2 regions of the Pseudarthrobacter defluvii genome follow, and region 2 is predicted to be linked to the other one. Evidence: riboswitches for the same ligand, from Rfam matches in the RefSeq annotation. Region 2 holds a riboswitch; the other holds the start of a gene.
The links. A riboswitch is a leader RNA that binds a small molecule or an ion and turns the genes downstream of it on or off. The one in region 2 is predicted to bind cyclic di-AMP.
Positions count from the first base shown of each region.

Region 1: it holds a riboswitch for cyclic di-AMP, as region 2 does, so the genes downstream of both, JCQ34_RS10340 (C40 family peptidase) here and JCQ34_RS03830 (M23 family metallopeptidase) in region 2, are expected to answer to the same signal.

Region 1 covers NZ_CP066362.1:2,241,590-2,245,777, forward strand. The annotation lists gene JCQ34_RS10320 (glucose 1-dehydrogenase) at 1-663, shown strand, start outside; gene JCQ34_RS10325 (DUF1810 domain-containing protein) at 701-1,144, opposite strand; gene JCQ34_RS10330 (DNA alkylation repair protein) at 1,165-1,695, opposite strand; gene JCQ34_RS10335 (TraR/DksA family transcriptional regulator) at 1,692-2,051, opposite strand; cyclic di-AMP (ydaO/yuaA leader) riboswitch at 2,342-2,512, shown strand; gene JCQ34_RS10340 (C40 family peptidase) at 2,516-3,352, shown strand; gene JCQ34_RS10345 (protein adenylyltransferase SelO) at 3,463-4,188, opposite strand, start outside.
Region 2 covers NZ_CP066362.1:807,710-811,897, reverse strand. The annotation lists gene JCQ34_RS03840 (NlpC/P60 family protein) at 1-442, opposite strand, end outside; gene JCQ34_RS03835 (C40 family peptidase) at 605-1,210, opposite strand; cyclic di-AMP (ydaO/yuaA leader) riboswitch at 1,365-1,542, opposite strand; gene JCQ34_RS03830 (M23 family metallopeptidase) at 1,671-2,492, opposite strand; cyclic di-AMP (ydaO/yuaA leader) riboswitch at 2,504-2,715, opposite strand; gene JCQ34_RS03825 (metal-dependent transcriptional regulator) at 2,855-3,556, opposite strand; gene serC (phosphoserine transaminase) at 3,882-4,188, shown strand, end outside.

The DNA of each region.
Region 1 (4,188 bases), 1.4 Mb from region 2:
GACGTCGTCCTTTCCTACCTGCCCCAGGAAGAGGAGGACGCCTCCCGCATCGCCGGGATCATCGAGGCCGCAGGCCGTAAGGCTGTCAAGGTGCCGGGCGACCTCAAAGATTCGGCGACGTGCCGGGAACTGGTGGATACCGCGGTTGCCGTGCTGGGCGGGGTGGACATCCTGGTCAACAACGCCGGGAAGCAGGTGGCCCAGGAGGACCTGCAGGACATCACCGACGAGCAGTTCGACCACACCCTAAAGACCAATGTGTACGCCATGTTCTGGGTGACCAAGGCGGCCGTCCCGCACATGCCGGCCGGCTCGACCATCATCAACACCACCTCGATCCAGGCGTACAACCCGTCCCCCACCCTGGTGGACTACGCCACCACCAAGGCCAGCATCAACAACTTCACCAAGGGGCTGGCGCAGCAGCTGGCCCCCAAGGGAATCAGGGTGAACGCCGTGGCCCCGGGACCCATCTGGACCCCCCTGCAAGTCAGCAGCGGCCAGCCCAAGGAGCAGCTGCCGGAATTCGGACAGTCCACTCCCCTGGGCCGGGCAGGACAGCCTGCGGAGCTGGCACCCGCCTATGTCTTCCTGGCCTCACCCGAGTCCAGCTACGTGGTGGGCGAGACGCTGAACGTCAACGGCGGCAGCCCCACGCCCTAGCAGGAACCCCCGGCCCGGCTGACCCGTCAACCTGAGGTCAGTCAGCGGCCTGGCCGGCCAGGATTTCGTCGGTGGCCGGGTCCGGCTCGCCATCGAAGAACTGGGCCAGGACAGTCTTGAACACTGTTTCTCCGGGTGCCGCCCGGAGAAACAGTGTCATGGACGATCGCAGCTTCCTGGCATCGATGCCGCCGAATATGTCTTCGGCGGGCTGGTCGGCGTGGTTGGCCAGGGCCAGGGCGCATTCCAGGAGCCGCGGGCCCAGCACGTCGTGGTCCAGGTAGGCGCGGGCCTCAGCCAGTGAGGAGATGGCGTATTTGCGGGACGTTGCGCTCTGCCCCAAACCGGAAATCTGCGGGAAGACGAACCACATCCAGTGCCCGGATTTCCTCCCGACCTGCAGCTCCCCCAGCGCCTGGTCATAGGTACCGCCGCTGTCTTGCGCGGCAACAAAACGGTCAAGGTCAAAGTGCTCGTTCATGTGGATCTCCCGGTTTAAGGTCAAAGGGTCAAATCGTTGTCGAGGGCGGCTGCCGCCTCCTGAAGCTGCGGGTCGGGGTCGTCCCGCCACCGGGCCAGGACCACACCGGCCCGGTGGCGCTCGCGCTCCCCGAGGCCGGACAGCAGCGGCACCAGGACGTCGGCAAGGAGAGGTTGGGTCAGGTCAGCGGCCTGGGCGGAACGCAGGAAGCCTTCGAGCCGGGTCAGGTCCGAGTGCCGAAGCAGCCGCACCCTTGACTGCAACAGCACCACCGCCGCCAACCGGCGCTCAAACACCGGGCGGGAGCCGGGCCTGGGCTGTCCCCACAGGGCGGAAGCAAGCATCACCGTGGCGTCATGGTCCAGGTCCTTGAATTTACGCAGCGTGTCGCGCACCGTGCCGCGCACCGCTCCGATGGAAGAGCCATAAGAGTCCAGCGCCCAGCCCAGCCGGTTCCCGACGTCGTCCGCCCGATACCAGGCGCCTTCGTTCTGGAGGGTCCGGTCAACGAACTCCACCGCGGCGGACACCACCTCCGTAGGGCCGGTCATCGTCCCCGGCCGGACGAGGCGTGCCGGAGACAAAACGGCGTCCACGGCCGCGCTTCCAGCCTGCCTTCCGCAATGGGTTCACCGCATACTGCGCAGGCGCCGTAGGTCCCCGCGGCCAGGCGGGCCAACGCCGCGTCAATCTGGTCCAGGCCGGCCGAGCTCTGCTTCAGGAGCGCCGAAGCCTGTGAGAGCTCGAAGGCGATCGTGGCCCCTTCGGGATCGTGCTCGTCATCGACGTTGGAGTCCTGCCGGGCCGAATTCGCCGCGTCTATGTCGGCCCGCAGCGCCGGCAGCAGCTCCAGCCGCCGCGCCCGCTCCTCTTCGAGCAGCACGCGGAACCGGTCGAAATCTGGCATGTAATCAGCCTAGCGGTCCGACCGGGAACCGTCGGCATGGAAACGGCCCGTGCCGTGGGGCCAGCAGCATCCCCCTCGCGCCCGTGTCCGCACCGTTACCGGGCTGCACGCCATGGCTATTAGCCGAGCTTAAACCCGGGACGGAGGTAACATCCAAACGTTTGCGGAATTCGAGAGCGGGACCTCGTATGTTATCCAAATGTGACAATGCCGCCGCATGTGGGTTATGGTCTTCAGGTGTCCCTCTCAGTCGGGACATTCCCATCAGTATGCCGAGCCCTGCCGCTGATCATGGGATACAACCGCTCCAGCTGGCAGGGACGGGGGAACCAAGTTTCCGCGGCCACTTGTGGCCTTGGGGTTAAGTCGATAGCGCCTCCGTCCGTTACGGGGATGCTTCCGGCCGGGTATCTCCAGCCCGAACCCGACAGCTCACCCCGCAGGCATGGGAGAGGCGATCAACCGTGTCAAAAAATTCCACCCCTGCCCGTCACCGCGCAACTCCGGCCCGCTCGATTGTTCTCGAGGGCCTCGCCGTGACAGCCAAGTCCCAGGCCCGCTCGCTGGGCCGCCCCGCGCTGGCAGTTGCTGCAGCGTCCGGCATTGCCTTCGGCGTCGGCGCCCCGGCCCACGCCGGTGTCACCGGCCCGGACACCACTGAAAAGACCAACGTGCAGGCCTACTCCGCACCTGCCGCCCCCGTTGCGGCAGCGGCAGCAGGAAGCGTCCACACCGTAGTTTCCGGCGATACCCTCGGTGCCATCGCATCTGCTTACGGCGTTAGCCTGAACGATGTCCTGGCCGCCAACGGCCTGGGCCTGTCCTCGGTTATCTACCCGGGCGACCAGATCCAGATCCCCGGCGCCGGTTACACCGCCGCACCGGCTCCGGCTCCGGCAGCAGCGCCCGTGCAGACTGCAGCCGCCGCTCCGGCCAACACCGGCATGAACATGTCCTACGCCTCGGCCACCCCCGTATCAGCCCCCAGCGGCACGGGCACCGGCGCTGCCATCCTGGCGAACGCCTACAGCCAGCTGGGCGTGCAGCAGGACTGTACTGCCATGGTTGAGAAGGCGCTGCGCTCGGTGGGCAAGTCCGTTGGCGATCTTGCCCCCACCCAGTTCTTCCAGTACGGCACCGTGGTCAGCGCTCCTGCTCCCGGCGACCTGATCATAACCTCCGGCCACGTGGGCGTTTACGCCGGTAACGGCCAGGTTGTCAGCGGCGGCGTGAACGGCTACGACACCCAGGTGCACTCCATCAGCTGGCTGGGCGGCTACTCAGCAGTCCGCGTCGCCTAGTCTTCGCGCAACCGAAGGCGCGCATCCGCGCAGGCATTGAAACAGGAGGGCGGCAGCCGGTACACCGGCTGCCGCCCTCCTGTCGCATCTGCCCTCCGCATCCGCAGCTGTCAGGTCCCGCAGAAGGTCATGTAGCTGCCGAAATCTTCAGGGGCGCCTTCCGCGTAGCGTTCCAGCCCGGACCGCTCGGTGAAGGGATCGCTGACTGCCTCCAGCAGCTGCTGCAAGGGTGCCAGGGTTCCGCCCGTGGCAGCGGCCAGCGCCTCCTCCACAAGGTGGTTCCTGGGGATGTACGCCGGGTTGACGCTGTCCATCAGCTCCGCGTCCGGTTCAAGTGCCTGCCACCGCTCCGCCCAGGAATCGAACGCGGCCAGATCAAGAACCATGCCGCGGACCGGGCGAAGGTCGCCCCGGGCCGCCTTGCCAAGGTTACGGAAGAAGAGGGTGTAGTCCACGGGGCCGTCTTTCAGGATGTCAATGGCGCCGTCCACCAGCGCGGACGTGGTTTCCCCGTCACTGCCCCCGCCGCTGCCAAGGCCGAGCTTGGCATTCATCCCGCTGGTCCACGCCCTGCTGTATTGCCCCCGGAAGCCGCCAAGCACCTCCACCGCCGGGCCAACCGCCTTCTCCTGGTCTTCGTCGATGAGCGGCAGCATCGCCTCGGCGAGCCGGGCAAGGTTCCATTCGGCCAAAACCGGCTGGTTGGCGTAGGCGTAGCGGCCGCTGACGTCGATTGAACTGTAGACGGCGGCGGGATTGAACGCGTCCACGAACGCGCACGGGCCGTAATCGATGGTTTCCCCTGAGATGGTCATGTTGTCTGTATTCATGACCCC
Region 2 (4,188 bases):
CCGCAGGAGCGGCCGGGGCAGCAGCGGTGGCAACCTTGGCCGTGACCTTGGGAGCGGCAACGGGCTGGGCAGCGGGCTCCGCGGCGGGAGCAGGGGCAGCTTCCTGCACTTCAACCTGCGGCTCCGGCTCGACGACGGGCGCCGGCGTGGTGGTCACGGCGGGCTTCTCGAAGCTGATGGCGATGGTGGAAGCTGCGGAAATCGGGGCGTCGACCGCGGATTCAACTTCCAGCGCGGAGGCGGGAGCAGAGTCGCGCTTGACGTTCGCGTCGGCGGCATTCGCGGCAATGCCGCTGGTCAGGACCAGGCCGGAAGCTGCGGCAATGACCGCGGCCTGGCGGCCCATGCCGCCGGCGTTGTCGCTGACAGCCTTGGCAATGACTGCGATCGAGTTGGTCTTGGTGACCTCGGCGCGGTGCCGTGCGGTAGCACGAGTCGTCATCAGTTCTCTCTTTCGTTTTCCTTGCGACCGCATGTAGGCAGGCAAAGGGTGGTAGACGCGCCGGCATCTTGGGGGTACGCCGGCGCGTCCCGAACGGGGATGTGGTTTCTAGCGAAGAAGCTTTGGGCAAAGAAATAGCCCTTGGAGCATGGAGCCCAAGAACTATTTGTTGAGGTGGTAGTACGACGAGCTACCGGTGGCTGCAGGCGAGTGGAGCAGCGTGCCCTGTGAGGGGTTGAGTGCGCTGATCATCATGCCGTTGCCGACGTAGATGCCGACGTGCGCTCCACCGTTCTGGACAACCAGGTCACCGGGCTGCGGGGTGGAGGTGGGGCTCATGATGGTCCACGCGTTGGTGCGGGGAATGCTGATGCCGGCCTGGGCGTACACCCACTGCACGAAACCGGAGCAGTCCCAACCGGTGACGGGGCTGGTGCCGCCCCAGACGTACGAGTGGCCGATGCCGGTGTAGGCGATGGCTGCGATGCCTGAGGTGGACGCGGAGGACACGGTCTCGGCGGTCTTGGTGACCGGGGAGGCGTCCTGGCCGGCGGCAGCGGCAGCAGTGGCTGCGCCGTTCGCCGTGTCGGTGGACTGGGTGCGCACCGCTTCCACCTTCGGAGCAGCGGTGGTCTTCACCACGGGGCGCTCGAAGGAAACCGTAGCAGTGGGGGCAGCGGTGACGGCGAGGGCCGTCTGGGCCGAACCGGACTCGGTGGACGCTGAGACACCGGCAGTGGTGTCGGCAGCGGTGGCCGGCAGTCCCATGCTCAGGATGAGGCCCGATGCGGCTGCCACAACGGCAGCCTGGCGGCCTACGGTCCCGGCATTTGCACTTACGGCCTTGGAAACGGCATCCAAGGGGCTGGTGCGAACCGTTTGCGCACGGTGGCGCGCAGAATGATGGCGTGAAGACACGAAGGTAGCCTCTCCCAATGCCTGCGAGGTGAGCTGTCGGATTCGGATGGGAGTCACCCGGCCACGCTGCTTCCTGGGAAGCTTGTGACTTAACCCCAAGACCTTCTGGAAGAAGGCCGAAATTGGTTCCCCCGCCCCTGCCAGACGATGAAATGCGAACGGACCTTGAGCGGTGGCAGAGTTAGGCAATCCACTCAAGAGCGTCAACTTCGGAAAAGTTGACGCGAGTTAGACGGTACAGCAGTTTTGTTTCAATGTCACATTCAGGTCACGGCGAGTCACGGCGATCTGAGAGTGGACAATCATTCGGTTACAACCAGCCCATGGGATCGACCACTTCGCCGTTGACCTGGACCTCGAAGTGCAGGTGGCAGCCGGTGGACGCGCCGGTGGTGCCGCTCAGGGCCACAACGTCCCCGCGGGACACGGTCTGGCCCACCTTGACGTTGAAGGATGACAGGTGGTTGTACGTGGTTTCCAGCCCATTTCCATGGTCAATAACCACCCGGTTTCCGCCGCCGAACTGATGCCAGCCGGCGAAGGTCACGGTACCGGTGGCGGCCGCCAGGACGGAGGTCCCGCATTGCGCCACAAAGTCCTGGCCCCTGTGGAAGTCGCCCGAGCCCCCGGTAATGGGACTGACCCTGTAACCGAAGGGGGAAGCGGTGACAAGCGAGGCCAGCGGTGCGGCCAGGGTGCCGGCTGACGCGGCACGCGTCACGGAGCCGGCCGACTGGGCACTCAGGAGTTGCTTCAGCTTTCCGTCCGGATCGGCCTGGGTCACCACTGCCGAGCGGCTGAAGTCGATCTGGGCACCGATATCTGCTGAAATCTGGGGCTGGGGCGTGACGGAGGAGGCTGCGACCGGGGCGCTGCCGGCGGCGTCAGTGGCCATAACGGGACCTGTGGCGGGCACAGTCACAGTCAGAACCAGGCCGGTGGCAGCAAGGGCCATGCCGGCTTTCTGGCCTATGCCGCTGGCGGCTGCAAACTCCGTCATCTGGCGGAATGGACCCCGGCGGCGGCGGGCGTCGCGATGGAGGTCGCGGGGGCGCTCCGCTGCGGCATCTTCGACAACCCGCGGTGCCGAAGGGGGGCCGGCAGCACGGCGGCGTCCCCGGGGGGTCTGCATGGTCAAGAAGGGTTTCCTCTCTGGAGAAGCCTGCGGAGTTAGCTGTCGGATTCGGGTCAGAGAGATCAAAGACCCGGCCCGCCAAGGGCAAGCTTCTGCGCAGGGATATTCCCGGAAGAATCCTTCACTGGAGAGGCTTGCTGCTGACGGACTTCACCCCAAGGCAGTCCCCCGCTGCCGATTGTGGTTCCCCCGCCTCTGCCAGTAACGACTCGTGCACCTGACCCGCTGGCAGAGCTCGGCTCCGGATCAGGTAACGCTTAAGTTTCAACGACTGGTTCTACTATAGGGGCTTAAGACCCTTGGTAACAATTCCGTTATCTTTGCGTGGAAGGGCAGGCCCGGGGTATGGAAGTCCCGCTTCAGCCCTGCTTGATGGCCACGAAGACATGCGCGGCCACCTCGGGCGGAAGCTCCAGCGCTCCTTCAATCCCGGTCACCCGCACCGAGATGTAATCGCCCACGCGTTCCAGGGTCACGGCAGCGCCGGGCCGGATTCCGCCTTCGTCCAACTGCGCCAGCAGTTCGGGCTCCACCTGGATCGGTTCCGCGAGGCGGCTGATGGTCACGCCCGACGCAGGCCCGTAGCTCTTCATCGCCTCCACCAGGCTGATGGCCCCGTCACCAAAGCCGGGGGCCGGCTGGCCGCCCAGCGCGGCAAGGCCGGGGATGGGGTTGCCGTATGGGGACTCGGTGGGGTGGTCCAGCATCTCGTAGATGCGCCGCTCCACCCTCTCACTCATCACATGTTCCCAGCGGCAGGCTTCATCGTGGACGTAGGCCCAGTCCAGCCCAATAACGTCCGCCAGCAGGCGTTCGGCGAGCCGATGCTTGCGCATCACTTCGGTGGCCCGCTTGCGGCCGGTGTCCGTGAGTTCCAGATGCCTGTCGCCGGAGACCACAACGAGCCCGTCGCGCTCCATCCTGCCGATGGTCTGGGAGACGGTGGGGCCGGAATGGCGCAGGCGCTCGGCAATACGGGCCCGGAGGGCAACGATGTTTTCTTCCTCAAGCTCCAGGATGGTCCTGAGGTACATCTCCGTAGTGTCGATCAGATCCGTCATCCAGCTCAGCTCCTCGGGCGCAGTACCTTGCGTTGTCCCACCGTATCGCCTCTTCCCGCGAGGTAGTCCGGGGGAAAGCTTAGCCTATTTTGACTTTGTCCGAATAGCCGCGACCCCACAGGGAACCGCACCAGGTGCATGCATGGAACACTTGCACACGCGCCGCATTGTCTCAGTGTCTGGACTTTGCCGCTGCCGGTTCCCGCCCGCCGCTGCTGTTCAGGCAGAATGGGGAAGGCCTATGGCACGGCCGCCGCCCGGCTGCCGGCCACCACAACCCGTCCGTCCGGACCAAAACGTTCGTCCCCGCCGAATTGGAGCACCTGTGAGCGACACCAGCATCACGATTCCCGCCGACCTCCTGCCCAAGGACGGACGGTTCGGCGCCGGCCCGTCAAAGGTCCGGCAGGAACAGATCGATGCCCTCGCAGCCGCATCCAAAACCATCCTGGGCACGTCGCACCGGCAGGCACCGGTCAAGAACCTGGTGGGGTCCGTCCGTGAAGGGCTGAGCCAGTTCTTCCGTGCCCCCGAGGGCTACGAGGTTGTCCTTGGCGTTGGCGGCTCCACTGCTTTCTGGGACATCGCCAGCTTCGGCCTGGTGGAGAAGAAGGCCCAGCACCTCTCCTTCG